4 regions of the Pseudalkalibacillus sp. NRS-1564 genome follow, and region 1 is predicted to be linked to each of the others. Evidence: riboswitches for the same ligand, from Rfam matches in the RefSeq annotation. Region 1 holds a riboswitch; each other region holds the start of a gene.
The links. Region 1 has a riboswitch for S-adenosylmethionine ahead of ACIFPW_RS14750 (homocysteine S-methyltransferase family protein). Riboswitches for the same ligand answer to the same signal wherever they lie in the genome.

Region 2: linked by a shared signal. The riboswitch ahead of mtnK (S-methyl-5-thioribose kinase) and the one ahead of ACIFPW_RS14750 (homocysteine S-methyltransferase family protein) in region 1 are both predicted to bind S-adenosylmethionine.
Region 3: linked by a shared signal. The riboswitch ahead of ACIFPW_RS17030 (sulfite oxidase-like oxidoreductase) and the one ahead of ACIFPW_RS14750 (homocysteine S-methyltransferase family protein) in region 1 are both predicted to bind S-adenosylmethionine.
Region 4: linked by a shared signal. The riboswitch ahead of ACIFPW_RS20765 (methionine ABC transporter ATP-binding protein) and the one ahead of ACIFPW_RS14750 (homocysteine S-methyltransferase family protein) in region 1 are both predicted to bind S-adenosylmethionine.

The regions. Positions count from the first base shown of each region.
Region 1 is NZ_JBITPM010000031.1:18,453-26,392, forward strand. It holds gene ACIFPW_RS14730 (S-Ena type endospore appendage) at 1-417, opposite strand, end outside; gene ACIFPW_RS14735 (hypothetical protein) at 586-1,023, opposite strand; gene ACIFPW_RS14740 (bifunctional 2',3'-cyclic-nucleotide 2'-phosphodiesterase/3'-nucleotidase) at 1,288-3,321, shown strand; gene ACIFPW_RS14745 (DUF3895 domain-containing protein) at 3,443-4,432, shown strand; SAM riboswitch class I at 4,525-4,634, shown strand; gene ACIFPW_RS14750 (homocysteine S-methyltransferase family protein) at 4,714-5,763, shown strand; gene murB (UDP-N-acetylmuramate dehydrogenase) at 6,204-7,127, shown strand; gene ACIFPW_RS14760 (YdhK family protein) at 7,286-7,861, shown strand.
Region 2 is NZ_JBITPM010000044.1:11,679-19,618, reverse strand. It holds gene ACIFPW_RS19620 (YmaF family protein) at 1-241, shown strand, start outside; gene ACIFPW_RS19615 (ABC transporter permease) at 339-1,313, opposite strand; gene ACIFPW_RS19610 (sugar ABC transporter ATP-binding protein) at 1,369-2,634, opposite strand; gene ACIFPW_RS19605 (ATP-binding cassette domain-containing protein) at 2,582-2,878, opposite strand; gene ACIFPW_RS19600 (sugar ABC transporter substrate-binding protein) at 2,875-4,008, opposite strand; gene mtnA (S-methyl-5-thioribose-1-phosphate isomerase) at 4,005-5,069, opposite strand; gene mtnK (S-methyl-5-thioribose kinase) at 5,070-6,281, opposite strand; SAM riboswitch class I at 6,396-6,532, opposite strand; partial or broken gene ACIFPW_RS19585 (carbon-nitrogen family hydrolase) at 6,619-7,399, opposite strand; gene ACIFPW_RS19580 (pyridoxal phosphate-dependent aminotransferase) at 7,508-7,940, shown strand, end outside.
Region 3 is NZ_JBITPM010000038.1:34,286-42,225, forward strand. It holds gene ACIFPW_RS17000 (3-hydroxybutyrate dehydrogenase) at 1-137, shown strand, start outside; gene ACIFPW_RS17005 (LysE family translocator) at 197-733, opposite strand; gene ACIFPW_RS17010 (GNAT family N-acetyltransferase) at 838-1,401, shown strand; gene ACIFPW_RS17015 (GNAT family N-acetyltransferase) at 1,499-1,930, shown strand; gene ACIFPW_RS17020 (GNAT family N-acetyltransferase) at 2,126-2,431, shown strand; gene ACIFPW_RS17025 (hypothetical protein) at 2,403-2,591, shown strand; SAM riboswitch class I at 2,652-2,750, shown strand; gene ACIFPW_RS17030 (sulfite oxidase-like oxidoreductase) at 2,835-3,497, shown strand; gene ACIFPW_RS17035 (copper amine oxidase) at 3,762-4,814, shown strand; gene ACIFPW_RS17040 (hypothetical protein) at 4,842-5,144, shown strand; gene ACIFPW_RS17045 (ABC transporter substrate-binding protein) at 5,422-6,660, shown strand; gene ACIFPW_RS17050 (ABC transporter permease) at 6,629-7,513, shown strand; gene ACIFPW_RS17055 (ABC transporter permease) at 7,510-7,940, shown strand, end outside.
Region 4 is NZ_JBITPM010000047.1:12,646-20,585, reverse strand. It holds gene sufC (Fe-S cluster assembly ATPase SufC) at 1-767, opposite strand, end outside; gene ACIFPW_RS20785 (carboxymuconolactone decarboxylase family protein) at 1,518-1,820, opposite strand; gene ACIFPW_RS20780 (L-lactate dehydrogenase) at 2,072-3,022, shown strand; gene ACIFPW_RS20775 (MetQ/NlpA family ABC transporter substrate-binding protein) at 3,076-3,915, opposite strand; gene ACIFPW_RS20770 (methionine ABC transporter permease) at 3,939-4,607, opposite strand; gene ACIFPW_RS20765 (methionine ABC transporter ATP-binding protein) at 4,600-5,622, opposite strand; SAM riboswitch class I at 5,802-5,911, opposite strand; gene ilvA (threonine ammonia-lyase) at 6,044-7,054, opposite strand; gene leuD (3-isopropylmalate dehydratase small subunit) at 7,051-7,641, opposite strand; gene leuC (3-isopropylmalate dehydratase large subunit) at 7,657-7,940, opposite strand, start outside.

The sequences.
Region 1 (7,940 bases):
ATAAATAGTTAGACAATAGCGCCCTGTACAGACGGAGTGCTTCTTATGCCCATGGGGGTGGTGAACAGAACCGTTTTCTTTTCGACGATCTCTTGCAACAATCGTTACTTGACACAGTTGTTGATATGTTCTGGTTCTCGTATTTCCCTCTGGCACATAAAATGCGGTTTCATGACAGTGATCTATTAAAACCTCGACTTCCTCACAAACCCCACCATCGTAATAAATTGATAGAGTTCCTGATACTGGTCCTATATCTCCAACCGCCTCCCATATTGGGGCATAAGGGTTGAGAAGTGGATCAATTCGAAAGACACCACAGATATTTTCTTCCACCAGCTCTCCTTTTGATTGATGGGGGCGACGCTTTTCACATAAGGGGTGATCTTCTTGAAACAACGATTTACTTCTTGACATAAGAGCACATCCTTAAACTTCCTTTTATATAGTAAATGCATGGACATTTGTTTTGTATAGATAAGCGTCCAAGTAGACTTTAAAAATTAAGTATGATAATAATTCCTAATAATGGTTTACTATATAAAAAAACACTCTCCGTCGTAAGACTTCATCGAGTGCAATATATTATAGTCCTGCCGTATATTGAAGATCCATTTCAACTGTAGCTGTACAGAAAACATCTGGAGTTGGAGGTGCAGCAGAAGTACACTGAATTTGAATCAACGTTACGTTCGTTAGTTCTAATACTAAAGAAGATTGTGCATCAATCGTATACTCCGTTGCAGCGCCAGTATCGTCCGTTACAATAAGAGTCATAACACAATCATTTGCTACTGAACTAGTGTTAATAATTGATAAAAACCCACTAGCTAGTGAAGGTGCTGGAGTACCTACTGGAGCAACTAGCAGGTCAACTGGAACTGGTGCTGCCTCATCTTGACATATAGTACGAATAGGAAGGCATCTTTTAATCGCCATCAACGTTGGATTGTTACCGAAGAAGTTCGGTGTTGAACAAGGGGCAGGACAGCAAAATGATGAAGATGGACTTGAATTACACATAAAGTATTTCCTCCTGAAGATTTTTATTTTTTCTTTACATCCTCAATGTATGTCCCAGGATATGTACATGTATAAACGGATGTCCAAGTTTTACGAATTAAGTTGATTAAACTTGAAAAAATGTTTAATTAGGTCCATTCACCCGTGTCTCCTGAAGCATTTTCTACTATTTTCAAACTTTTTATTTGAATTCCAAACATTTATTAACAATTGTAGGTAAACTAATATTGGGTAAAATGCTTCAATACTTAAGGGGGAATACATATGAATAACAACAAGTTTCGTAAAACACTTATTGCTGCGCTATCGATCGGTTTAATTGCCGGACCTATTGTTCAAACTCCAGCTCAAGCAGAAGCCTCAAATGCGAATGTTCACCTACGCCTCATGGAAACGACTGATATTCATACGAATATCGTAAATTATGATTATTATAAGGATCAGCTTACGAATGAGTTTGGACTCGCGAAAACAGCCACATTAATTAACAAAGCTCGTGGTGAAGTTGAGAACAGTCTTTTATTCGATAACGGCGATTTACTACAGGGAAATCCGCTTGGTGACTACGTTGCAAAAATCAACCCTCCAAAGAAAGGGGATACTCACCCTGTATACAAAGCCATGAACCTTCTGGATTATGATGCAGGGAACATTGGAAATCACGAATTTAATTTTGGTCTCGATTTCCTTCAGACAAGCCTAGCCGGCGCGAACTTCCCATACATAAATGCGAACGTGTATGTAGATGACCACGATAATGATCCATCAAATGATCAAAACTATTTCACTCCTTATCAAATTCTTGATAAATCCGTGAAAGATGACTCAGGAACGGAACATCAACTGAAAGTAGGCGTGATCGGATTCGTTCCTCCACAGGTGATGCAGTGGGATAAGGCTAATCTTGAAGGGAATGTGATCGTAAAGGATATTGTTGCAACAGCTAATAAATACGTGCCAGAAATGAAGGCAGAAGGGGCCGACATTATTGTCGCCATACCTCATTCTGGCTTTGAGAAAGCAGCACCACAAGGAAATGACGAGAATGCCGTTTACTACTTAAGCGAAGTGGAAGGCATCGATGCCATTTTATTTGGACATGCCCACAAAGTATTCCCTGGAGATAACAGCTTTCAAGGAATTGAGGGAGTGGATAATACAAAAGGAACCATTAATGGAGTCGCTTCCGTCGAGCCAGGTTACTGGGGAGACCACCTTGGGGTAATCGACCTATCTTTAACGGAAGATAATGGGGAATGGTCAGTGAACGATTCCAAATCTGAAGCTCGTCCCATCTATGATAAAGTAACGAAAACACCACTTGTTGAAGCAGACATGGATATCGTGAATGCAGTGAAAGACGATCATGAAGCGACAATTGATTATGTGCGAACAGCTGTCGGTGAAACAACTGCACCCATAAACAGTTACTTTGCGCTCGTTAATGATGATCCGTCCATCCAGATTGTAACCAATGCACAAAAATGGTATGTAGAAAACAATATTCAGGGTACCGAATATGAAGGTATTCCAGTTCTATCCGCAGGCGCTCCATTTAAAGCGGGCGGTCGAGGGGGTTCGTCCTACTATACAGATATTCCTGCTGGGGACATTGCGATTAAAAACACAGCTGATCTTTACGTATATCCGAATACACTGAAAGCGGTGCTGTTAAATGGTGACGAACTGAAGGATTGGCTTGAAATGTCAGCAGGCCAATTTAATGTGATCAACAAAAAAGATAAACAGGAACAGCCTTTAATTAATCCTGATTTCCCTTCTTATAACTACGATGTGATTGATGGCGTTACCTATCAAATCGATGTTACTGAACCGGCGAAATATGATATGAGTGGGAGTGTAGTAAATGCTGATGCGAATCGAATTAAATCGCTAAAATACAACGGAGAAAAGGTAACGAAAGATATGTTCTTTATCGTCGCTACAAATAATTACAGAGCAACAGGCGGTGGGCATTTCCCGCACTTAGACGGTTCGAATATTGTCATTGATTCACCTGATGAGAATAGACAAATTTTAATTGACTATATTCTTGAAAACAAGACAATTAATCCAACAGCTGATCAGAACTGGTCATTTCACACAGTCAATAAGAAGAAACTGAACGTCACTTTTGAATCCTCGTTACGAGCCAAAACCTATGCGGAAAGCATTCAAACGATTCATTTTGTTGATGAAACAGAAAATGGTTTCGCTAAATATACACTCGACTTAACGAAACAGAAAAAAGAAAAGCATCATCATAATCATAAGGGCGAGCACGGCCGCCATCGTTAAGAACGAATTCACGCCAATTCATCAGGATTGGCGTTTCTTATTTTAAGAATTTATCCTATGCAAACAATAGTGGAATATTTACTGATATAATGGCATTACTATCGTACAGAAAGGGATTTATATGACACAAAGCCTGACAAGCACCCAAAGAGATGAGCTTTTTTCAGATCTGACAAATGAACAACAAACGTATGTAATGAATTTTCTTAAACGCGGTAAGAAAACGACTTTCGCGAATGTCATTGCTAGAAGTAAAGGCCGGATGATTCCAAGTGGAGCAACGGATGAAGAAATCAGGATGCTGCTTGATGATTGGATACTAGAAGATTACATCGATGCAGGCTTCATTTCAGATGATTTGAAATGTGAGTGCGGTCGCTCTTTACGGTATCAATATGTTGTTCGACATGCAAAAACAGGGGAAACGCGGCGTTTCGGGATAAATCATTTCGAAGAGCATACCGGATTACCCGCTTCCATTGTGAGAGAAGTTGTGAAGGGATTTATGGAAATAGATTACGAGTTGGATGAGCTACTGTTGAAAAGACAGAACGGCTATCCTACATACGACATTCCTGAAGGATTGAACCTTCCACAAGACATTGAACAGCCACTTTCATTAAATCTTCCATTACTAGATCTACAAGAAAAACGGCTAAACAGTTTAATCAGATCTTATCGTGAAGACCAAGAAGCTTTTCAAAGAGGGAGCAACACTGTAGAACAAGTAGTCAAACCGAAAAGCAACCAGGAAGAACCGAAATCAGAAGAGGAATTACAAGGTTCCTTTGATTTGTTCGCGGAAGAAGTTCAAGAACCATTACAAGAAAAGACAAGCCAGAAACCTAAGGAAACCTATTTTGTAGGGGACCTTTCATTTACAACACAGGAAGCGATAGACTCCTATATTCAGCAAGGTATGGAAAGCGCCCTAATGATTTGTGAGCTTTTGATTAAGGAAGGAAAGGTACAAGACAAGAGATACTCCACAAAGAAACCAAAAATTTATTATGCTGTTTGTACCTACCTCGATTCATTTGTTGCATCTGGATCAATGTCAGTCGAGCCGATAGGACGTGAAGATCGCATCTATCGTTTGAAAAGTAAGTGAATATCCTAACATTTCGTAATTATCAGATAAGTGATTGACATTTCCAGTTAACCGGTCTATAATTTCACACATGTTCAAAAATTAAATCAACACTCTTATCAAGAGCGGCGGAGGGAATAGGCCCTATGATGCCCGGCAACCTTTCAACTTCAGTTGAAGCTGGTGCCAAATCCTACAGGTGATATCACCTGGAAGATAAGAGGAGGATTATGTTAGCAAACCCTCTTCTTATTGTTTAAGAAGAGGGTTTTTTATTTTATCCAGAAAAGGAGCTGTTACACATGAAAAGAACACTTGAAGAACGATTGCAAGATGGTCCAGTTATTTGCGGGGAAGGTTATCTATTTGAACTAGAGCGTCGTGGTTATTTACAAGCAGGATCATTCGTACCCGAAGTTGCCCTAGACAACCCTGAAGCGCTAAAACAAACGTATCGTGATTATATGCTTGCAGGTTCTGATGTCGTACTTGCTTTTACGTATAATGGTCACCGAGAGAAAATGAGGATTATTGGAAAAGAAGAATTGTTAGAACCGCTCAATAGACAAGCCATCCGCCTGGCTAAAGAAGTTGCGAAGGAACACCCTGAAGAAGAAGCGCTAGTTGCTGGAAACATTTCAAATACAAACTTATTTGATCCTGAAGATGAGGAAAGTAAGGAACAAATTCGGTCAATTTTTGCTGAAATGGTGAAATGGAGCAAAGAAGAAGGCGTTGATTTCATCAACGGCGAAACCTTCTACTTCTATGAAGAAGCCAAAATAGCGCTAGAAGAGATTCAAAAGCAAGGTCTTCAAGCTGTGATTACACTCGGACTTATGAGTGAGAACATTTTAAGGGACGGCTATACGGTTGAGGAAGCTTGCCGTTTATTAGAAGAGCAAGGTGCACTAGTTGTTGGCATGAATTGTTTTAGAGGGCCTGCCACAATGCAGCCTTACATTGAAAAAATTAGACAGTCTGTTAACGGCTATGTTGGTGCTCTTCCAATCCCTTATCGTACAACAGAAGAACACCCAACATTCTTTAACTTACCAGACGGTGGCTGTGCGTGTACATTGCCAACAGAGACGACCTTTCCAACCTCTTTAGACCCGCTTTATTGCAATCGCTATGAACTAGCGGAATGGGCTAAGGAGGCACAGCTGGTTGGGGTCAATTACTTGGGACTCTGTTGCGGGGCTTCTCCAAGTATGCTGCGAGAGGTGGCTGAAACAGTTGGCAGAACAACTGTAAACTCGGTATATTCTCCAAATATGGAAAAGCACTTTTTGTTTGGAACGGATGAGACATTGAAAGATAACAATACGGCTTATCGAACAAAGGCCTAATTTATAACAACAACCGGAGAACTTAATTTCTCCGGTTGTTGTTTTTTTACCAAAAACCCTATCTGTACACCTGTACTACAGTATTAAAATACATTCATACATAGGATATTATATCTACTACATTTTTTCTATAAGCTGATTATTTTTGATAACGTTGGCGACGATTAGTAACAGTATCTGTAGAAGAGTAACGAATACAATGATTTATGCATTTGATAGGATAACAGCATTTTTCCAATCACGATGTCTGAGATTGATTTTTCCGCTATATAAGTTGCTTTCCAATTAACATTCTTTTCGAATTAAAGGCTTCTTTTATGAAAAACATCATATTTATCAAGTAGTTGTGTTATTATTTTAAATGTGTTTGAATATGTCCATGAAACATTATTGAACTCAAACCACAATGAAAACGAACTGTTTTATAAGCGAGGTAGCCTATGAATAATCAAAATGTATTAAATGAACTCCGCTCCATTTTACCCAGTGCGGAACTGAAGATAAATGAGCCATTAAATGCACATACGTATACAAGAATGGGTGGATGTGCGGATGTCCTTGTGTTTCCTAACACGCTAGAGGACGCACGAGCAGCAGTTGAGTACGCCTATCAATCTAACTATCCATTAACCATTTTAGGAAAAGGCTCTAATGTTATTATTCAAGATGGAGGCATTAGAGGAATTGTCCTGAATCTTTCGTCACTAAAAGCCATTCAAAAAGAAGAAGAAAAAGTTATTGCTCAAGCTGGTGCACGTATTATTGATGCTTCTGAATTTGCTCGTGACAGCAAACTAAGTGGGCTCGAATTCGCATGCGGAATCCCAGGATCTGTCGGCGGAGCTGTTTATATGAACGCAGGAGCATACGGTGGAGAAATCGCGGATTGTCTCGAAAGCGTTCTTGCTGTAACAAAGGAAGGAAAGCTCGTTAAATTGACAGCTGATGAACTTGATTTATCTTACCGTCATAGTAATGTAGAAGAAAATGGTCTTCTTGTCCTTGAAGCTACTTTCGAGCTTAAAGTTGGAGAGTATGAGGATATTAAAGCAATCATGGATGACTTAACGGAAAAACGTGAAACAAAGCAACCGCTAGAATACCCTTCATGTGGCAGTGTGTTTAAACGTCCTCCTGGCCTTTTTGCTGGTAAGCTCATTCAGGACTCACAGCTTCAGGGTACACGAATCGGTGGAGCTGAAGTCTCCAAAAAGCATGCTGGCTTTATTGTAAATATCGATAATGCGACAGCGACTGACTATCTGGACGTGATTCATCATGTGCAGCAAACAGTAAAAGAAAAGTTTGATGTCGATCTTGAACGTGAAGTTCGCGTCATCGGGGAACCACCTGAAAAACCATAATTCACATGACAGCCGCTCTTTCTGTAAGAGCGGCCTTTTAGTGTTCTTTCACCGATATTCGATAAATCTGTGAACAAATGAAATCTGCACAATAAGTGCATACTTTACGGATAAAGTAGATATTGGCATACAATTCCAAAGACTAGAGGAGGACTATCATGAAAAGTAAAACTCAATTGATTGGTGTAATAACATTATCAATGGCGCTCATTCTTGCTGCTTGTGCAAACAACAATGAACAAGTAAATGAAAACTCTAATAACACAGAGGCAAACTCTGAAAGTAATATGGAAGGGATGAATCATTCAGGCTCTGCTGAGGTACCTGAAGAGCTACAAAAGTCTGAAGATCCGACTTATCCAGAAGGTAGCACGGCGATCATTGAAGCGAACCATATGAAAGGAATGGAAGGTGCAGAAGCAACTATTGTGGGGGCATATGATACGACAGCTTATGTTGTAACTTACACCCCTGAAGATGGCGGAGAACCCGTAGAAAATCATAAATGGGTCATTCATGAAGAACTGGAAGATCCAGATGAAGCTCCACTTCCATCAGGAACTGAAGTAACATTAATGGCTTCTCATATGGAAGGAATGGAAGGTGCGATTGCAACGGTCGAATCCGCTACAGAAACTACCGTATATATGATCGACTACACACCAACAACTGGTGGCGAAAAAGTAACGAATCATAAATGGGTAACGGAAGACGAATTAACCCTAACTGAATAATTGACCCTTCATAACCCGAACTGGTTAGGTTCGGGTTATTTTAAAGAGGTTCACTAATATCTGCCGTTCTTCCACTAGA
Region 2 (7,940 bases), on a different contig from region 1:
TTTTAGTTTGCCTGTAAATGGGACTTCGTTTGATCAACATGTTCACCGTATTGAAGGGATTACGGTAATGGATCAGGGTCACCAACACCGTTATAGCGTTCGATCTAGTCCGCCGATTACATTACCTGGTGGTGGTCATTATCATACGTTTAGCGGTGAAACGATATCAAAAGAAAAACATGAGCATTATTTCTCTGGTCAAACGAGTCCTCCTATAGGAAATCCTCCCGCGGATTGGTAGATCAGTTAAATGGGGTGTTTTCCTTCAATGAATTGAAACCTAAGCCTCATGATTGGCAGTTATTAAAAAAAGGCGATGCACATGGCATCGCTTTTTTTTACATTTTAATTTCTCGTTTGTTTTGATAAAACGTGAATGCTAGGGCACCAATCAGAATCGTGCCTTTAATAATATCTTGAGCATAATAAGGAACATTCAACATTGTTAGCCCATTTAAGAGAATTCCAATTAAGACAGCTCCAATGAACGTACCGAATGCATTTGGTTTTCCCGAACCAAGTACAGAATAACCAATCAATGCTGCGGCAACGCCGTCCATAAGTAAAGGTGCACCGGCAGAAACCTGACCAGTTCCAATTCTTGAAGCAAGAACAATTCCAGCAATTCCGGCAAACAGTCCGCTAAGTACGTAGGCGAGCATACGAAATCGTTGAACCGCAACACCTGATAATCTTGCAGCTTCTCGATTACTGCCTGTCATGTAGAGTAATCTTCCCGCTCGTGTATAAGTGAGAAAAAGGTGAACGAGAATGACGCAAACAATCATGAAAATCGCGGGAAAAGGAATACCCGCAATTTCGCCCTGGCCAATAAAAAGAAAAGATGGAATGAATTTGCCTGGGGCGGTTGTCCCGTCACTCATAGGCATATTGTTGTAAATGGAAAAACCTTTCGTATAAGTTAGTTGAATCCCATTCACGATATACATAACGGCTAGCGTTGCAAGAAGATCAGGGATTCTGATTTTAATTGTAATGAAGGCATTTATTAAGCCAATCACTATCCCGATCACAATAGGAATGAGTAGAGCGACGAGAAGTTCTTGCCGATACCAGACTAATGCAGATGCGCTCGCAACAGTAGCGAGACTAACGGTTGAGCCAACAGATAAGTCAAAACCTCCAACAATTAATGTAAAGGTAACACCGAGTGCAACGAGTGTCACAATTGAAATGGAGCGAAGGATATCCGCAAAGTTACTGTAAGTAAGAAAGCGATCGTTAAGAATAGTGAAGATGAGAATAAGTCCAACGATGACGAGTAACGTACCATATTTGACGAAAAAGCTGATCACTTTATCCTTGAATGGTGAGGCGATCCCTCTTGGGTTTTGTGTTTGTACGAGTTCAGCTGCTGATTTCAATCTTCCTACCTCCTGTAGCTGCTTGCATAATGGCTTCCTCTGTCATCTCTTCACCTGTGAGCGTGGCGGTAATTTCGCCATCGTACATGACAAGGATTCTATCTGATAGATCAAGAAGCTCTTCGATTTCGCTGGAAAAATATAAAACCCCTTTCCCTTGATCGGCAAGCTCTTTTATTAGAGCTATCACTTCGGCTTTGGCTTTCACATCAATGCCTTTTGTTGGTTCATCAAAGAGAAATACTTTCTGATCATCGTATAACCATTTTCCGATAGCTGCTTTCTGTTGATTTCCCCCACTGAGATGATGGATCGGTTCTTTAGGTGAAGCTGCTTTAATGCCGAGCTGCGTTATTTGCCTGGATGAATAATTTTCCTCTTTTTTTCGATTAAGGAATCCTCTGAGCGAATGACGCCGTAGAGAAGGGAGCGTTAGGTTTTCTGATAATGAGAAATCGAGTAGAATACCCGATTTTCTTCGCTCTTCTGGTACAAGACAAATCCCGGCTTTAATCGCGTCAGCTGGAGAGCGAAAGCGGTATGTTTGGTTGTTAATGTGAACACATCCTCTTGTATGCTTTGTTGCTCCAAAGAGGGTTAATGCTGTTTCCGATTTTCCTGCACCTACAAGTCCTGCAACGCCAATGATTTCTCCATGATTCAATAAGAAATTCACTGTTTTTCCAGTCTCGGGTATAAAGAGATTCTCAGCCCGCATTAAAGCATGACTCGTGCTCTTTGTTTGACGGGGTTCTTTTTTTCTAAGGGTTGATCCAACCATACTGGAAATGATCTCATCCGCTGAAACAGTTTTTGTTTCAGCGGAAAGATGAACTTTGCCGTCTCGTAAAATCGTAAAACGGTCGCTTATTTCTTCTATTTCTGGCATGCGGTGAGAAATGTAAATCATCCCCACGCCTTTCTTCTTCAGTTTGTTAATAAGATGAAATAATAGCTTTGTTTCCTCTACACTAAGTGGAGCAGTTGGTTCATCCAGGATCAAATATTGCGTCTCCTGTGCCATTGCTCGAGCAATTAAGATCATTTGTTTCTCTGACAGCGAGCATTCGCAAGCCAGTTTATCAGGTGTTAAAGTAATACCAAGAGAGTTAAGTAAATCTCTTGTTCGTTGCCGTTCTTTGTTAGAAGAATAGCGTTTGAAAGGAGATTTATTCATTGAGTCAGCCCAAATATTTTCAGAAACGGATAGGGTAGGAAACAAAGCCGTATCGACTTCTTGTACAACCATTCCGATGCCAGCTTTTTTTTGCATCGGAAGGTGTATGAATCGGTAGAGGTTCTCCGTTAAGTAAAATAGAACCGCTGTCTCGTTCATAGTCTCCACAAACCATTTTCATAAGCGTGCTTTTACCAGCTCCATTCTTACCGAGCAGGGCGTGCACTTCGCCTGAACGAATCGTTAGGGAGACGTTTTTTAATACAGGGATATTTCCGAATGATTTAGAAATGTTTTGAATGGATAACTCACTCATTTGCTATCATCCTGTTGCGTTAATTTCTCCATCCACGGAGAAATAGCTGCGTCAGAAGAGCCCCAGTCATCGACGTAATTGCCTAATTCACTCATTGAAATGGTTTCTTCTGGTAAATCAGATTGTTTTACTAGATGCGGATCAAGTGAGAAAATCTCTGGCGTTTCTTCTCCAGCAATTTTCTGATAAGCAAAACGTACTTGAACACGTCCTACTTCCGCCGGATCAGTAGCGGCAGATGAAAGCCATGGGCTATTATCCTTTTGCATCATTTGGAGATCTTCGTCACTCATGTCGATGCCGTAAACTTTGATTTCTTCTCGACCAGCTTGCTCAATGGCACGAGTAGCGCCTTTCGCAAATTCATCCCATGGGGCAAATACAGCATCAATATCACCTTTGTTTGGATATTGCTTTAGAATAGTTTCCATTTGGGTTTGGGTGTCAAGTGCTGTATTAGCACTCGCGGTCCCGAACTTAGCGATTTCATTGATTTCTGGATAGCGTTCCTGGAAGGCCTCATAAATTGCATTTCGTCGCTCCATGGGCGCGAATCCTCCCACCCATACATAGACAATATTTCCTTCGCCATTTAAATCTTGAGCAAGCGTTTTTAATGTATTCCATGCAAGACTATAATCATCTTGATCAATAACCGTTACACCTGGCACGTTAATATCGCTATCAAACACAACGACAGGTATGCCTTTATCAACAGCTTTTTTCACTCCAGCTTCGAGTGCATCTGCTCGGCCATGATCAATTAAGATCGCATCGACTTTTTGGTTGATGGCTGTATCAAGGTGTGTAGCCATTTTGGAAAGGTCATTATCAGCATTATAAACTTGAACGCTTCCGCCAAATTTTTCAACCTGATCTTCAACTCCTTTTACGTACTGGGAAGAAAATGTACCGAGGGATGCTTGCATAATCGCTGCTAATTTGATAGGTTTTTGAACTTCTTTTGGAATGTCTGAAGAAACTTTAGACGTTTCTTTACCTGTGTTCGCAGTTGCCTCACTTGATTCCGTATTGCTTGCTTCTGGTGCACTTACGGCATCTTGCTCACTCGTACAAGCTGCAAGCACGACGAGAAGAAGAATGGATAAAATAAGTCCTAAGCGTTTCATGAATGTACCTCCGTGTTTTTAGCGTGTGGGAAAGCAAGATGAGCAAGGTTTTCAGCGTACGGTGTTCGAACGATACCGTGCTCCGTAATGATTCCGTTAAGTAATTCATTTGGCGTCACATCAAAAGCAGGATTAAATACACCAATGTTTTCAGCTGCAACACGTTCACCTTTATAGTGCGTGACTTCTTTCGGGTCTCGCTCCTCAATCGGAATCGCTTCTCCGTCAGGGATCGAGTAGTCAATTGTTGAGATGGGGGCAGCAACATAAAAAGGAACGTTGTATGCTTTTGCGATATGGGCGAGGCCGAGCGTACCAATCTTATTAGCTGTATCACCATTTGCAGCAATCCGATCAGCACCAACAATTACTGCAGCGATTTTCTTTGTTTTTAATACGTGAGCTACCATACTGTCTGTAATAAGCGTAACGTCAATACCTGCACGCTCAAGCTCCCATGCGGTTAATCGAGCACCCTGTAGAACTGGTCTGGTTTCTGTTGCAATTGCAGAGATGGAGAGACCGTTTTCCTTTGCCAGATGGAGAGGCGCAAGAGCAGTCCCGTATTTTGCTGTTGCGATCCCACCTGCATTGCAGTGTGTGAGGATGGTATCCCCATTATTTAATAGCTTCAGACCATGTTCTCCGATACGCTGACAGACAAGTTCATCCTCTTTATGGATAGTAAGTGCTTCGTGCAGAATAGCTTCTTTCATTTTTTGAACTGTTGGTAAGGAAAAGCTAGCTCGGATGATGCGATCGATCGCCCAAGAGAGATTAACTGCAGTGGGACGAGAGGAGGCAAGATATTTTCCTTGGTTGACTAGCGCTGTTTTGAACGCTATTGCTTCGTTTGTTTGAACATGCTGACTCCAAAGAACAAGACCATACGCTGCGGCGATTCCAATGGCTGGTGCTCCGCGGACCACAAGGGCAGAAATGCTATTCCAGACATCCTCGATTGCCGTTTGCTTAAGGTAGATCTCTTGTTGTGGAAGATGCCGTTGATCGAGGAGTAAGAGATGATCACCTTTCCACTGGAGTGATGAGATAACAGTCATTTAAATGACCTCCTTGATTGCTTTAATGTATTGTTCAATCGAAGTGATGCTTTTTCGGTCTAAAATAAGTTTTTTTCCAAGGGTAAGCGCCTTTTTTTCCACAGCGAGTTTTACTCTTGGATCACTGATCGTCTCGATCTCTTCTACATGAGCAAGTCCAATCGTTCTTCGGATGATTTTACAGCCGGAAAATCCAATGCTATCGACAAAAATAGATTGTAGAAGAGCGTCTAGGTATCCTCTCGAATAACGATTATCTTCTGAGAGATGGTCGTCCCATAATGATCGGAAAGTAGATTCAAATACGTTCCAAACCTCGGTAGTGACGCCAAATAAATAAGCGAGGTATCCTTCTTTCTCTTCTTCTGATCTATGGGCCTCCTGCGACAGGATACTAAGCGCAATATTGGCGATAAAAGCACCGACATCAAAACCAGCTGGCCCATAGAAAGCAAATTCTGGATCGATTATTTTGGTTGAGCTTTCCGTAACAAACAGGCTACCTGTATGTAAGTCCCCATGTATCAAAGCTTCTCCTTTTGTTAAAAAAGAGTGTTTGAGGGAGGCCACTTCAGTGAGGAAATCGTCATCTTCCCACAGCGATTCAACATCTGCTCGAAGCTCTTCTGTAAAGGCATTGCTTTCGGCATTGTAGAAAGGATCTGAAAATACGAGGGTTTCTGTTATGCCACATAAGTCTGGATTACTAAACCGTTTGGCAAGCTCTTTCTTATTTGCCGAACCAAGACCGTAGTCAGAAGTGAAAAAGAGCGTATGAGCGAGGTAGGTACCGACGTTTCTTGCAAGTTCAGGATATATACGTCCTTCAATAAGTCCTTTGCGTAAAATAGTGTGCGTTGATAAATCTTCCATAACCGTTGCGGCTTTTTCAGCGTCATGCAAATAAACGATTGGAGAAAAGTCAGGAACGAGCGAGTGAGCTTGCTTGAGCGCCTCGCTTTCAATTCTGGACCGATCAAGTGTAAGCGGCCAGGATTCGCCAACTACTTTGGCATAAGGCAAGGCTTGTTTGACGATCCAGGATTGTCCTGTTTTCTTGTGTTGAACATGAAAGACATAATTTAAATTGCCATCGCCAATTTCCTTTACATGAACGGGAGCGGTGCGATCCAAAAGCTCGTGATGCTCTAAAAATTGCACAACTGTTTCGCTTGTAAACGGTGTGTACCCTGAAGTGATCTGAATACCCATGTAAAATTCCCCTTTCAACTATTTATGGTTGTTGTATTGCATGAAGATCGGAATTTCGGCATAAAAAAAGCCTCTTTCCGAAGAAAGAGGCTTGAAGACAGAGATACTTCACACCTCTTATCTTCCAGAATGAATATCATCCTGTTGGAAGTAGCACCGTGCCATTTAAGTCATGGATTCATCTGGACTTAAAAATAGGTCGGTTGCTGGGCGTCATAGGGCCAAATCCCTCAGCCTGCTCTTGATAAGAGAAAGTTTATGAAATTATTTTACAATTTTTTCGCTTGAAATGTATGTTACAGAGAAAGGAACATGTTTGTCAATAATATTTTGAATATTATTTATAAATATCTGGACGTCGATCTTCAAAGATAGGAATGCGACTCCGGATTGATGACATTTCCTCTTCGTCAATAGAACCTGTTAAAATAACTTCTTCTTCTCCTGCTTCTGCGATAATTGTTCCCCACGGATCAATGATCAATGAGTGTCCTCCAAACGTATTATCAGGATCTGCCCCGACACGATTACAAGCAATCACGTAGCACTGATTTTCAATCGCGCGACTGATAAGTAATGCTCGCCAATGATCGGTGCGTTGCTTTGGCCATTCTGCTGGTACGAACAATACTTGGGCACCTTCAACTGCATGAAGGCGAAGCCACTCAGGAAAGCGAATATCATAACAAATGAACCCGGCACATGGGAGTTCTTCAAGTGTGAAATGACTTTTTTCATTTCCAGAAACGAGGAATTTCTCTTCATTCATCAAACGAAACAGGTGCGCTTTGCTATACTCATGAACGAGCTGCCCATCTCGATTGAACACAAGCATGGTGTTCGTTACTTCGCCGTTATGATGCTTAGCGATGGAGCCCCCGACAATATTTACGTCGTTTTTTTGCGAGGCGAGATAGAAAAGCAATCGACTTTTCTGCATCAGTATCTCCAATTTCATCAAGACGAGATAAATCATAACCTGTGGACCACAATTCTGGTAAAACGATGATATCTGGTTTGTCACTCACCGCCTTAGAAACAAGCTCTTCAACTTTAGAGAAATTCTTTTCTGGATTGCCAAAAGCAATATCAAATTGCAACAGGGCAAGGTTTTTCATTGATTTGTCCTCCTTACATGTTTAGAAATTGACCTTTACATGGTTGTGTATCCAAGATAACATAACTTATTAGAATTTCTCGAAAATTTTAACAGGATGTGATTCCATTTGAAACAATTTCAAACTTCAGATGCACTTAAACGTTTACCAGAACAATTTTTTGCGAAGCTTGCTGGAAAAGTGAACCGTTATGTAGAGGCGGGATATGACATTATTAACCTTGGCCAAGGAAATCCTGACCAGCCGACGCCTGCGCATATTATCGAGTCTTTGCAGCAGGCAGCTGAAAACCCTGCATACCACAAGTATCCGCCATTTAAGGGACAACCTTTTCTGAAACAAGCCGCGGCTGACTTCTATAAGCGAGAGTTTGGTGTTGAGCTTGATCCGGAGAAAGAGGTAGCCGTCCTTTTTGGTGGAAAAGCTGGCCTTGTAGAAGTCAGTCAATGTTTGTTAAATAAAAGTGACGTGGCGCTCGTGCCAGATCCTGGCTATCCTGATTATTGGTCTGGTGTTGCGATGGCTGAAGCGGATATGCAAA
Region 3 (7,940 bases), on a different contig from region 1:
TCTATCCACTTGTACCACAAAGAAGACTTCTTGAAGTGAAAGAGATAGCTGATTACTCAATGTTTATCGCAAGTGATGCAGCGAAGAGCATTACAGGTCAAGCCCTACTAATTGATGGTGGCTATACAGCTCAGTAAATTTAGATTTTACTAAAAAAATATTAAAGCAGCGCTTTCTAATGAGAAGCGCTGCTTTTTTATTGATCGCTAAAGGCTATTTGAAGACCAATTAAAGCAAGCAATAAAGCTTTTGCAAGATTGAATTTTCTAGCTAGGGCATGATTTTCTACGACATAGAATGCGATTTTTCCTGCAAAAAAGCTTATTGCACTAAAGATAAGAAAGGCTTGTAGAATGAAAACCCCTTCTAAAATTAACATTTGAAGAGCGGATGAATTCGCCTGCTGGTTTACAAACTGTGGAAGAAGGGCGAGAAAGAATAAAGAGACTTTTGGATTTAAAATATTCATAACAATCCCTTTTCGATATAAAGAAAAATAAGGTCTGCTAGGTTGACTTAGGGGTTTAGCTGCGGATCCGCTATCTTTAAAAGCTTCATATGCCATGAAAAGTAAGTAAGCTGCCCCGCGGTAACAATCGAAAAGGCGAGAGAGGATTGATAAAGGACGGCAGAAATTCCTAAGGTAGCAGCAATATGTACAAGTAGTCCTGAAGAGAGGGCAAGAAAACCATATCCTCGTGAAGTGATCCGTCAATTCGTCTCTCGATTTCAATTAGATGGTAGCGGGACATTGGCCGGAAAAGACCAATAACTTGACAGGTTTCTCATTAATGATATAATTCTGACATCTTTTAGTGTTGTTGGAGGAATAGTTCCATGGAACCCATTTTACTTGATATACCAAATAAATTTAGCACTGACCGTTTACATATACGTTCTCCACTACCTGGGGATGGTGCTTCGGTTCATCAATCAATTGATGCCTCGTTAGAAGAGCTTAAATCCTGGATGCCTTTCGCACATATAGATCAAATGGAAGAAGATGTTGAAGCGAATATCCGCGAATCTCACGTAGCGTTTTTAAAGCGGGAGGATCTTCGACTATTACTCTTCCATAAACAGACGGGTGATTTTATCGGTTCCTCAGGGTTACATCGAATAGATTGGAACGTTCGTAAATTTGAAATCGGTTATTGGATTGATTCTAGATACGCTGGTCAAGGCTATATGTCTGAAGCGGTCCAAGGCATTGTAGATTACGCCTTTTCAGAGCTAAACGCTAGAAGGCTAGAAATTCGTTGTAATGCGACAAATTGGCGAAGTCGGCGAATTGCCGAGAAACAATCGTTTCAACTTGAGGCTATTTTACGAAACGACCATGTCTCAATTGATGGCAGTAAACTAACTGATACATGCGTCTATGCTTTAACAAAAAAATAAATTTGGTAAGAATATGCATCTTACTTATGGGAGGAATAAGGTTCTTGCATCAAGAATAAACGAGTAATGAATGATTTTGATGATGGAGGGAAACTATGTGATCGAACGAGCGACGATAGAAGAAAGAGATTTTATTTTGTCGAATTCCATTCAATCTGTTAATGAAGGAACGACAAATCCCGGTATCGTAAAAGAAGAGAAAGCACTTGAAATTGTATCATCCATTCTTGATCGAGGTGGTTACCACCTCATTTATCGCGACGAAGGGGAAATTGCTGGCTGGGTATTACTTGGAGAAAACACGGATTATTTTACAGAAAGCAAGCATGGGTTCATTTATGATGTATTTGTTTTTCCAAAGTTTCGTGGGAAAGGGTATTCTAAGCAGCTCGTTCAAGCGAGTATTGAAAACTTCAAAGAACAGGGATATGAGGAAATTCGTTTGAATGTGTATTCCTCTAACTTCGCGAAATACATTTATAAAGACATTGGATTTCGAGAACTTCAAACGATCATGGTTTATAAATAGTTGTCCAGCTTCTTTTCATTTATTAAAAGAATGTGAAAAACAACTCATAATCAATCATCATGCCCTTGGAACTTGCTACACTATTTTTGCAGGGACTTCCCCGGTTCCTGCCCCCTTAAAATATAAAGTGTGAGCCCCATGCATTTCCCAGCATGGGGCTTTTCCTTTTCAATCACACAGAAATGAGGGAGAGTATTGGTATATCAATTTAAGTTAATAAGTCAAGAAGAAGTCGAGCGAATTATCTCGTGGAACTATGATGGGCTATACTCATTTTATAATATGGACGAGGATCTTGAAGATCTAAAAGAGTTCCGGGAAGATGCAGCCAGCAATGAAAATTATTGGAGCGTCTACCATAGGGATCATCTTATTGGTTTTTTTAGTTTTCATGAGCATGAAGACAACCATATAGAAATTGGCCTAGGAATGTGTCCCGATAATGTTGGAAAAGGAGAAGGCTTTTCTTTTTTTGGAGGCTGGCCTTCAAAAAGCAGTTGAATTGTATCGTCCAACTTCCTTTGGAATGGCAGTAGCTGAATTTAATAAACGAGCCATAAAAGTGTATCAAAGGGCTGGATTTCAAATCACTCATCTGTTTATGCAACAAACCAATGGGGGAGAATTTCAATTTGTTGAAATGAAGAAAAACCTCGTTTAAAACAATAATTGCAAAATACTAAATAGACCGATAGAATGAATCAAAATTAGATTTTTAATTTCCTTATTGAGAGAGGCGGAGGGACTGGCCCTTTGATGCCCGGCAACCTGATAGACAAGGTGCCAAATCCAGCAGAGTCTATGCTCTGAGAGATAAGGAAGAGCTCTGAAGCGAACTCTTCCTTATTAGTTAGGAAGAGTTTTTTTAGACGATTCAATAAATGAGAGACGGGTTGTGAAGAATTTGAAAAAAGCTGACCGTATTCGCAAAATGAAAGTTCCAGATGCAAGTGAAAAGTATGGTGATCGTCTGCCACCGGGGCAAGTACTTACAGAAAGGTTCCCTATTCTACATGAAGGTGATGTACCTGTGTATGAGATGTCGACATGGAACCTAAGTGTATTTGGAGAAATTGATAAGGAAGTGATCATTTCCTATAGCGACATACTTGCCTTACCACAGAAGAAAGTAAAGTGTGATATTCACTGTGTCACAAGGTGGTCTAGGTTTGATAATACTTTTGAAGGGGTTTTGATTAAGGATTTTATGAACGCATATGGGATAGTACCGAAAACGAACCATGTTATGCTACATGGTGACTATAACTATACAACGAATATTCACCTCACTGACTTAATGAGAGATAATGTTATTCTTGCCCACTCAGTCGATGGAGAGAAATTAACGGCAAAACACGGATGGCCTCTCAGGTTAGTTGTACCGCATCTTTACTTCTGGAAAAGTATTAAATGGATCAGAGGTATAGAATTTATCAATGAAGACAAACCTGGTTTTTGGGAACAAAACGGATTTCATAACCATGCCGATCCATTTAAAGAAGAAAGGTTTTCTGGAGAGGATTTGGGACTACCGGAAGATGAATGGGAGAAAAAAGAGTTTGATTAATTTTTCTTAAAAAAGCGGGCGTGATTAACACATATAGAATTGATTGAGGAAAAGGTAGTTTATTATCACATTCTAAATATCATCATATCTATAAAAAAATAGTTAAAACTTGAAAGTCAGCAGAACCTTAGTATGTGTGGGTTTTGCTGACTTTTTATTCTCTGGTAATTAAAAAAAGAGAAGAATTTTAAAAAAGAATGATCTAAATGGATCTTCCCTCCGTTAGCTAAGTGTAAATCAAAATTAAGGGGAGTGGATTTGAAAATGAATACGAACAAGAATATGAAAAAGAAAGTGATCGATTGGAAAAAGGGACTATTAATTGTTCCGCTTAGCTTTTCACTTTTAATACCAACTGCTGGAGCATTTGCCTCTGACCACGACCAGCAAATGGACAAGCCTACAGTAGAAACACCAGGTGCTGATCTTCGTGCTGATCTTGGCCATTTACTAAGTGAGCATGCTTATCTTGCAGTAGAAACAATGAGAAAAGGAGCTGAAGGTTCTGCAGATTTTGAAGCTTCTGCTGGTGCCTTAAGTGAAAACACGGAAGACCTTACAGCTGCGATTACATCCGTTTATGGTGAAGAAGCAGGAGCTGAATTTAATGAAATTTGGAGCAATCATATCGGTTTCTTCGTTGACTATGTGAAAGCAACAGGTAATGAAGATGAAGATGCAAAACAAAAAGCTTTAGATAGCTTAGATGGTTATAAAGAAGATTTCTCTAATTTCTTGGAAAATGCAACAGGAGAACGACTTCAAGCTGAAACATTGTCTGAAGGACTTCAAGCTCACATTAATCAGTTGATTGGTTCATTTGATAGCTATGTAGCAGGTGATTATGAGATGGCTTACGAGAAAGAACGTGAAGCGATTGCTCACATGCAAATGGTGGCTAAAGGATTCTCTGGTGCCATTACTGATCAGTTCCCAGACAAGTTCGAGAACACAAAAGCCGTAACACCAGCATCTGATCTTCGTGCAACATTAGGTCATTTATTATCTGAACATGCTGGTCTTGCAATGATGACAATGCAGAACGGAATCGACGGATCAGAAGACTTTGATGCATCTGCAGCTGCACTAAGCGAGAATACGGATGATCTAGCTGCTGCGATAACTTCTGTATATGGTGAAGAAGCAGGAAATCAATTTAAAGAAATGTGGTCTGGACATATCGGTAACTTTGTAGAATATGTTCAAGCGACAGGAGCTGAAGATGAAGCTGCTCAAGAAAAAGCACTAAAAGCGCTGGAAGACTATCGTGCAGACTTCTCAAGTTTTCTTGAAACAGCAACTGAAGGTAGATTATAAGCGGGACCATTATCTGAAGGTTTACAAATGCATGTGAATCAATTAATATCTGCGTTTGATAGCTACACTACGGAAGACTACGATGCAGCTTATGATTCGGTTCGTGAAGCTTATGCTCATATGTATAAGCCGGCAAAGGGACTTTCTGGTGCTTTCGTAAACCAATTCCCGGACAAATTCGCTATGGAAGCTATGCCAACTGATATGCCTAAAACAGGTATGGGTGGTACAGCTGAACAGCAAATGCCAATCGAATGGATTGTTGCAGCCATTCTTGCAACTATGGCTGCAACTGGCGTAATTGTTCGTAGAAAAATGCAGAAAAGCTAAGGGAATAGATGATAGGGTAGCCTAACATACCCGCTAGAAAAGCAATAGCCAAAGTGGCTATTGCTTTTCTTCGTGAAAAGGACAATGAACTTGTCGTACTTACGCTATAGGAAATGGTTTTAATAAAGTTTGAGATGTAAGGAGCGTTACAGCATCATGTTTATAAAAAAGGTATACTGATAATGGGAAAATAGATGATGCCTGACTATGAAACACAATCAAGTTCGTCAAATATGTCTTTCAGTTGCTAGGATAGTTTATATGAGGGGGAAATTAGATGAAGCGAAAGTTTACATTTATTTTCGCAACGCTACTTTTTATTGTTGCATGTGGGAATAGTGAAACCAATGAAACTGGTAAAACAGAGGTGTTATCAAAGGAGTGGGATGAAATCGTATCCTCTTCTAATGGAACAGAGGTAAATCTCTTTATGTGGGGAGGAGATGAAGGCATTAATCAGTACATTGATGAATGGGCAGCACCAAGATTAAAAGAGGAGTATGATATTACGCTTAATCGTCAGCCGATGAATACCGAAGAATTTATGCAAAAACTTTTAACAGAGAAAAAAGCAAATAAAAACAAAGGTACAATTGATGTCATATGGATCAATGGCGCAAACTTCAAAAATGCTAAGAATGCTGATTTATTACTAGGTTCTTTCTCAAAGAAGCTGCCTCATTTTCAAGAATACATTGGATCAAAGGATCAGAATGCTGAATATGATCAAGGGACGGAAATTGATGGATTAGAAGCTCCGTGGGGAAATGTTCAATATGTTTTTCATTACGATTCGAGCAAGATCGATACACCTCCAAGTACACTTGAGGAGTTAAAGCAGTGGATTCACGATAATCCTGGGAAGTTTACGTATCCTAACGTTTCGGATTTTACTGGTAATACGTTCGTGAAGCACCTACTCATAAAAGGTTCAGGCGAAGAGTCGGGTCTTCTGGCAAAGGAATTTAACAAAGAAATTATTAAAGATTCCGAAGAATACGTGTGGAACTATCTTGATGATATAAAGTCTGATCTTTGGCGTAATGGTGAAACTTATCCTGAATCATTGACTAAACTTGATACGCTTTATAGTCAGGGGGAAATCCTAATGACTATGGGCTTTAACGAAGCAAGAGCAGAAAGTTTAATTGAAAATGGGACGTTTCCTGAAAGCACGAAGTCATTTGTTCTAAAAGATCCTGGATCGGTTTCAAATACACACTATCTCAGTATTCCATTTAATAGTCCGAATCCAGAGGGAGCTATGACAGTTATTGATTTTCTTGAATCGCCAGAAGCTCAAATAGCTAAAATGGATCCTACAATGTGGGGGGAAGGTACGGTATTAAATTTCGATAAATTGAGTGAAGAGGATCAGAAGATTATTGGTAACCTTGACCGGGGAGAAAGCGTACTTTCCACAGAGGTTTTAAATGAATATAAGCTACCAGACTTAGATACAGGTTACACGGAGTGGATTAATAATGAATGGGCGAATCGGGTTATTGAGCAATAAGTGGAAATTACGTTTATATTTATTACCTGCGATTGCGGTTACATTGCTACTTGTAGGGCATGGAATGTGGTCAGCGGTAGCTCAAAGTTTTCAAACAATAGATGGGGAATGGACTATTGCAACATACGCGGAACTTTTTAGTAATCATGCTTTTTTTCATTCCCTTAAATTAACGTTTCGAGTTGCCGTCCTGTCCACCTTACTATCGTTAGTGATAGGATTAGTAATGACTAGAATGTTATATGAGTTATTTAAAGATTCAACGTTGAAGATACTTGTATGGATACCGATGTTAATTCCTCATTTTGTTGCAGGTTATTTAGTATTTTTGTTTTTCTCGCAAAGTGGACTGTTCTCTTCTCTACTTTATCAAATTGGAGTATTAGAGAGTCGAGGGAATTTTCTAGTTCTTGTTCAAGAGAAATTTGGGTTGGGGATCATTTTAACATATGTCTGGAAGGAAGTTCCTTTTGTAATTCTCATGCTGTTGCCTGTTTATTATGAGATCGATCATCGCTATTCTGAAGTCGTTCGAACGCTAGGTGGAAGTAAGTGGGATGTTTTTAAAACCGTTGAACTACCCTGGATACTCCCGATTCTCATCGAAACAGCAGTAATCTTATTAGCATTTGTTGCTTCTGCGTTTGAAATCCCATATTTATTAGGTGTCACACGACCAGAAATGTTACCAGTTAGAGCGTACGAATGGTTTTATGATGGGGATTGGAGCAAGCGACCACTTGCATTTTCTGCTATGCTTCTTCCAGGAGTGCTCGCCCTTCTTCTTGCGACCTTTTCAATCGGAGCTGTGCAAAAACATAGGCTTAGAATGATAAAGGGGAGAAACAGATGAGGTTATTTTTGAAGCGTTTAGGGAAAAGAGAGTTAGCAACTAGTTTCGTGTTTGTTTTGTTTATTATTTTATTCATCCTACCTTTTGTAACAATAGGAATGAAAAGCGTCTCCGAAGGGTGGAGGTGGCCTGCGTTATTTCCAAACGAACTAAGTTTGGATGCGTGGCGTAGCATTATGAAAGATCCTTCATTAATCGAATCAATTGTTACAACGTTCAAGATTGCTCTTCTAGTTGTAATATTAAATATTTTGCTCGCGATACCAGCGGCCAGGGCTCTTTCTCACTATACGTTTAAAGGAAAATCCATTATTGAGGGACTATTGCTATCCCCTATTTTAATACCTGGCATTTTACTCGCAATGGGGCTTCAATTTACGATGATACAATTTGGCTTAGCAGATAAGATGATAGGCGTTGTCATTGT
Region 4 (7,940 bases), on a different contig from region 1:
GTTTCGTCTTTAATTCCAAGTTCTTCTTTAATCCACTCATAACCTTCTTCTTCAAGACGCTGTGCTAGTTCCGCACCGCCTGATTTCACAATGCGACCTTGCATCATAACGTGTACTTTATCAGGAGTAATGTAGTTCAATAGACGCTGATAGTGAGTAATGATCAAGCAACCGAAGCTCTCATTGCGCATAGCATTAACACCTTTAGAAACAACTTTAAGCGCATCGATATCTAGACCGGAGTCAATTTCATCCAGAACAGCGATTTTTGGTTCAAGCATCATAAGCTGAAGAATTTCGTTACGTTTCTTTTCACCACCAGAGAAACCTTCGTTAAGGTAACGCTGTGCAAATTCTTCACCCATATCAAGTTCAGCCATTTTACCGTCTAGCTTTTTGATGAATTTCATTAGAGAAATTTCATCGCCTTCTTCACGACGAGCATTAATTGCAGAACGAAGGAAATCAGCGTTTGTTACGCCACTTACTTCACTTGGATATTGCATTGCAAGGAAGAGTCCAGCTTTTGCACGCTCATCAACTTCCATTTCAAGTACATCTTCATTATCAAGGAAGACACTGCCTTCAGTGATTTCGTATTTCGGATGGCCCATAATTGCAGAAGCAAGGGTAGATTTCCCTGTACCGTTCGGCCCCATTACTGCGTGAATTTCTCCACCATTTATTTCAAGGTTCAATCCTTTGATAATCTCTTTTCCCTCAATGGAAACATGAAGATTCTCAATCTTTAGAGTTGATGCTGCCATTTGTGAATACCTCCAATAACGTTTATACTATTCCTTCCTTATTGTAGTACCTATAAGGTGTATGTCAAGGAATGTGTGCTGAGTCATTCTCAATCTATTTTCATTCTTATTTTATAACAAATCCAAACTAATATCAAGGAACGCAAGACTCATACTTTCTAGCGTTAGCCAAGGTATAGCTTGCTATTCAAATTGAGAATGAATCGTTTATATTTTCGTTGCATACCTTTCTAAGCCTACCATTTAATCACCAGAGCTACAACGAAATACACGTGATTATCTTCATACAAAAAAACCAGTCGTAAGACTGGTTTTTCGTATATCATAGTTATTTTGGATGCTGATTCATCTAGATAGTTTACGGTCGAATTCACTAACCATTTTGAGACTCCGACGGTGATCCAGCTCACGCTCTCGCTCGACTTGCATTCGCTTGTTGAAATTACGACTATACTCCGCATAGCCAACTCCGTGAGACTGGTACATCGCCTTTTCCATTTCAGGTGTGTGGTTTAACCGCATGGGGCTAATAATGAATCAATCCTTTCAATATCGTTTTACTTACAAAAATTACTTTACCACGTTACATTAGTAGCTACAAACAGCATTTTAAGGGCTGAGGGGGGTTCCGGAGTGGTGAAAGAAGTTCTGAATAGTTAAAAAACATCCATTCTTACTTTTCCTCCCATATCCACCCTATTTCAGTCCTTCGACACAATACACTATTTAAATAGTAGAAACACGAATTCATTAATGCTTCGGTTGGTTCAAATCTTTCATACATTCCTGTACGAGAGTAACGGCCTGGCTCATCGCTGCGCCACCACCAAATGCAGCTGTCACTCCTACCGTTTCAAGTATTTCTTGTTCAGAACATCCTTGATCAAGACAACCTTTCGTATGGTAGATAATGCAATATTCATCTTGTGAAAAAATAGATATACCGAGCGCAATCATTTGTTTCTCCTTTTGACTCACTTCCCCATCTTTAAAACACGCTTCAGTAAATGCCGAATACTTCTTGGCTAACTGCGGCATCTTCTCTGTAAACATTCCTAATCCTTCTTTATAATCATGTAGCGCCGCTTCTGCAAAGTTGTTAAATTCCTGTTCCTGTTTCAAGACACAGGCCTCCTTTATTCAATATCATCCGTACTAGTATGAGAATTGGGTAACAAAGCTATCCATCATTTTCTTTAAATTGTTTTTGGATGAGTGCGTTTACATGTGATGTATGTCACACTAATAAGTAAACGGATACGTTATGATGCTTATGAAGACAATATCTACTAGCAGAGGTGAAGATGATGTATGAAGGAAAAACAACGCGCGTAGCATTAATTGGCACTGGATTTGTAGGGACAAGCTATGCCTTCTCGTTATTGAATCAAGAACTAGTAAACGAACTTGTACTAATCGACGTAAATAAAGAAAAAGCCGAAGGGGAAGCAAGAGACTTAAATCACGGCCTTCCTTTTGGCGCTCCAATGAAAATTTGGGCTGGCGACTATCCCGATTGCAAAGGCGCAGATATTGTCGTGATCGCAGCGGGCGCAAATCAGGCACCAGGTGAAACACGCTTAGACCTTATTGATAAAAACACTGCGATCTTTAAAACAATCGTTTCAAGCGTTATGGAAAGTGGATTTGATGGTATTTTTATCGTTGCAACGAATCCTGTAGATGTGCTTACTTATGCGACTTGGAAGTTCTCAGGCTTGCCTAAAGAACGGGTTATCGGCTCAGGTACGATTCTCGATACGGCTCGATTCCGTTATTTACTGAGCGACTATTTTAATGTAGATTCTAGAAATGTACATGGCTATATTCTCGGGGAACATGGTGATACTGAACTTCCTGTCTGGAGTCATGCTACAATCGGTAGTCGACCAATCATGTCTCTTATTAAAGATAAACCAGAGGCTAAAGAAGATCTTGATGCGCTTTTCGTCAATGTTCGCGATGCGGCTTATCATATCATTAATCGTAAGGGAGCAACATACTACGGTATCGCAATGGGCCTCGTACGGTTAACAAGAGCAATTATTCGAAATGAAAACTCTATTCTTACCATCTCTACGTTACTTGAAGGCGAATATGGTTTAGATGATTTGTATATTGGCGTACCCGCGATTGTAAATAACAACGGCATTCGTGAAATTATTGAACTTGACCTTGATCAAACCGAGCTAGACCAATTGCACCATTCTGCAAAAACGTTAAAAGAAGCGATGAAGCCAGTTTTCCAACATTAAAATAATTAAAAAAAGGTCCTCCGTCGTTTTGGCGGAGAACCTTTTTTTCTTTCTTATTCGTCTACTGGTACAACAGCGCCATCGTATTCTTCTTCAATAAAACTCTGAATTTCATCAGAATGAAGAACTTCTACTAACGCCTTGATCGCTTCATTGTCTTCGTCACCTTTGTTTACTGTAATCACATTCACATATGGTGAGTCTGAATCTTCAAGTGCGATGGCATCTTCTTGAGGATTAAGCCCTGCATCAATCGCATAGTTTGTATTGATCATCACTGCATCACCTTCACCTTGCTGGTAAATCTGCGGAAGCAGTGAAGCCTCAACATCTGTTTTGAAATCAATATTCTTAGGGTTTTCAGCAATATCTTCAACCGTTGCATCTGAAGCCTTTACGCCTTCTTTTAATGTGATAAGACCCTGTGCTTCAAGTAATGAGAGCATACGTCCATGGTCAGAAACAGAGTTACTCATTATGATCTGAGCACCATCAGGAAGCTCATCTAAGCTCTTGTAATCCTGTGAGTAAACACCGATTGGCTCGATATGAATGCCTCCAGCATTCACGAAGTCATAATTATCGTTTTCTTCCATTTGCAAGTCCATATAAGGAATTGTTTGGAAATAGTTTGCATCTAATTCACCATTTGCAAGCGTCTTATTAGGTAGAATATAATCCTGGAATGTTTTAATTTCAAGCTCTATTCCTTTTTCCTCTAACATCGGCTTAGCTTCTTCAAGAATTTCAGCATGGGGGATGTTTGAGGCACCTACTACGATTTTCTTCGAATCTTCACCGTCACCAGAACCTTCGCTGCTTCCGCCATTATTCCCACACGCAGCAAGCACTGCAAGAGCAAGAACTACGATTAGCGATAAAAACTTTTTCATCATAATCTCTCCTTTTCTCCTCATTATCTTTTGTCTATTACTCGTGTTGCAATGTCTCCACAAACCTGAAGAATCGCAACAATTACTAATATCAATACTGTTGCAACAAGTGTCACATCAGGATTATTCCTTTGGAAACCTTCAAGATAAGCTAGGTTTCCGAGACCCCCTGCGCCTACAACACCAGCCATAGCGGTGTAGCTTACAAGAGCTATCGCCGTCACAGTAATCCCTGAAATAAGGGCTGGCATTGCTTCTGGTAGAAGCACTTTAAAAATAATCGAACCATTGGATGCTCCCATTGACTGAGAAGCTTCAATGACCCCTTTATCTACTTCACGTAAAGCAATTTCAACCATCCTCGCATAAAATGGCGCTGCTCCTGCAATAAGGGCTGGAAGGGCAGCATTAGCACCTAGCATCGTCCCTATAATGTAAACCGAAAGAGGGATCAGCAAGATAATCAAAATGATAAATGGTATGGAGCGAAATAAGTTCACGACTCCGGCAATAATACTATTCACAAATTTGTTTTCCCATATGTTCCCTCTACCTGTTAGAAACAACAATAAACCAAGGAGGATTCCGAGAATAAACGTTGCCAGAACCGAAATTGCCGTCATGTACGCTGTTTGTAGAGTGGCTTCCCACATAGATTCCCACCTGACGTTAGGAAATAACGATTCAGTCATTCGTAATCACCTCCGCTTTAACACCTTGGGCCTGCACATAATTCAAGGCCTTTTCTACCACAGCTGGTTCCCCTTTAAGGAACACAGAAAGTTTTCCATAAGGACCATCCTGTGTATGAGAAATCTTCCCTTGAATAATGTTGACTTCCACATCAAATTCACGAATCAACTCTGTCACAAGTGGTGAACCTGTTTTTCCTTTCACAAAGGTAAACTGAACAAGTTCTCCATCCTGACTCGTTGCCAGATGTGCAATCGATTCCTTCATTTCTTCAGGCTCGCTTAGCTGATTAACAAAGTCTTTCGTAATCTCTTCCTGTGGATGGTGGAAAACTTCAAGGACAGAACCATTCTCCACTACTCGTCCATTCTCCATAACGGCTACACGATGGCAAATTTTGCGTATGACGTGCATTTCATGCGTGATGAGGACAATCGTTAGGCCAAGTTTCTGATTAATTTCAGTCAGAAGTTCTAGAATGCTATCCGTCGTTTTAGGATCTAAAGCAGAAGTAGCTTCATCACGAAGCAAAACCTTTGGATTGTTAGCAAGTGCTCTCGCAATACCCACTCGCTGCTTTTGTCCACCACTTAGCTGTGAAGGATAAGCTCCTTCCCTACCTTCGAGTCCAACAAGGTTAATTAATTCATCAACACGCTTCATTCTCTTTTCTTTCGGAACACCTGATATTTCAAGAGGAAAGGCGATGTTATCACGTACCGTTCTTGACCAGAGAATATTAAAATGCTGGAAAATCATACCGATTTCCTGTCTTGCTGCACGAAGATCTTTCCCATTAAGAGAAGATAGATTATTACCAGCTACTGTGACTGTCCCATCAGTAGGTCTCTCAAGAAGGTTAAGCATTCGAATTAGCGTACTTTTCCCAGCACCACTGTAGCCAATAACACCAAATATTTCGCCTTTTTTGACTTCAAGGTTAACATCCTTAACGGCTTCCACCTTCCCGGATTTCGAAAAGAAGGTCTTATTAATGCCTTTAAGCTCAATCACATGTCTCACATCCTTTATGCATTTGCATGATCAGCTACCTGAAAAAGGACTTCAGTCCCATGCCTTTGTTCTTTATTTCTGTGCACTTAGAAGCCTAATTCGCTTATCACTTTGTATAGTAAAGTAAAAAAATGCCCTTCTGCTTTGAGCAGAAAGGCATTTGATAAATCGATGTCTTCCTCTCATTTCTCAAAGCAATCGCTTTGCAGGAATTGGCACCTTTTCAAACGAGTCGTTTGACGGTTGCCGGGCTTCATAGGGCCAGTCCCTCCACCTCTCTGAATAAGAGATATATAGTTGTTATTACTTTACTGTGGTTAAGTGCTAAATGAATTCTAGCATGGTACTTTATGAGTGTCAATTACTGAGCAAAAAGTCGGAATAATCTAAAATATATACTTTGAATCCCATTAGAAAACCATCAGCTTATTCGCCTGATGGTTTTCGCTCGTTGAGAAAGTTGTTTATAAAGGGATATTTTCGCAAGATCCGCATTCCCTCCACTAACAACAACACCAATTCTCTTACCTTCTAAACGATTTGACTTGCATAAGACAGCAGCTATCGATGCAGCACCCGCACCTTCTACAAGCGTTTTGTGTCTCTCAAGCATAAAGACAATCGCTGCAGCAATTTCTACTTCTGACACGGTTAGCATATCATCAACAAGCTCTTCAATAATTGGAAAAGTTAATTTTCCAGCTTCTTTCACAGAAATACCGTCTGCAATCGATTTGACAGATTGAAGGACAAGAGGACCAGTACCTTTAAATCGATTCCATGTCGCAGATGCTTCAGAAGCCTGGACTCCGATGATTTTCACGTGAGGAAAGAACGACTTAATCGCCATCGCCATTCCAGCTAACAATCCTCCACCTCCAACAGGTACGAGAATCGTATCTAAGTCAGGACATTGTTGCATCATTTCGAGTGCAACCGTTCCCTGTCCTGCCATTACTTCAGGATCATCGAAAGCATGAACGAATGTGGCCCCTTTCTCAACACGCTCACGATCCGCTCCACTAAACGCTTCGTTATACGATTCTCCTTCAAGAACAACCTCTGCTCCATAAGATCGCGTCGCATCAATTTTGCTTGTCGGTGTATGGACGGGCATATAAATCTTAGCTTTAATTCCACGCTCTCTAGCAGAAAGCGCCACTCCCTGAGCATGGTTTCCAGCCGATGCAGCAACAATCCCTCGCGCTGCCTCAATATCCGTTAGCGACGCAACTTTGTTATAGGCACCTCGAAGTTTGAAGGAACCCGTTCGTTGAAGGTTTTCCATCTTCATGAAGACATCTTTATTTGTATAATCATTAAGCGTTGTCGACTGCTGAAGCGGGGTCCTGTGGACGGCTTCCAGCAAATTCTCCATTGCTTTTACGACATGAACGTTATATTTCTCCTGGTAATTCCCAACGTCATTCACTCTCCTACAAGTTGTTTTTCTTCATATAATTTAATTTTATCTTCGAGAGATAAAGTTCGAGATACTTCATCCCATCCATTTAACAGCATTTCTTTCCAATAAGGATCGATCTCGAACGACGCATTTAGTCCTTCTCCATCAATTACTTGCTGTTTACTTAGGTCTACGCTAAGTTCGTATCCATCCTTTGCTTTTTGAAAAAGCTCCGAGATCGTTTCTTGATCAAGAGCGATAGGAAGTATACCGTTTTTTACACAGTTGTTATAAAAGATATCAGCAAAGCTTGTCGCAATGACAATTCGAAAACCATAATCTAGAAGGGCCCATGGAGCATGTTCTCTTGATGAACCACACCCAAAGTTTTTACCCGACACTAGAATAGAAGCATGCTGGTATTGTTGTTCGTTCAAATTAAAATCTTCACGCGGTTGACCATCATCATCAAACCGCCAATTGTAAAAAAGAAACTGACCAAAGCCTTGCCGTTCAATTCTCTTTAAAAATTGCTTCGGAATAATTTGATCTGTATCTACGTTAACCTGCTCAAGGGGATAAACGATCCCTTTGTATTTATTAATCGGTTCCAGGACGTCTCACTCCTTTTACACTACAAGAGGTTTTATTTTTCTAGCGTCTGTAAATCGGCCTTCAATGGCAGCAGCTGCAGCCATAGCTGGGCTGACAAGATGTGTTCTAGCGCCATTCCCCTGACGCCCTTCAAAATTACGGTTAGATGTAGACGCGCAGCGCTCGCCTGGTGGAACAATGTCATCATTCATCGCAAGACACATGCTACATCCTGCTTCTCGCCACTCAAACCCAGCTTCTTTAAAGATTGTATCTAACCCTTCTGCTTCAGCTGCATCCTTCACTGATTTAGATCCAG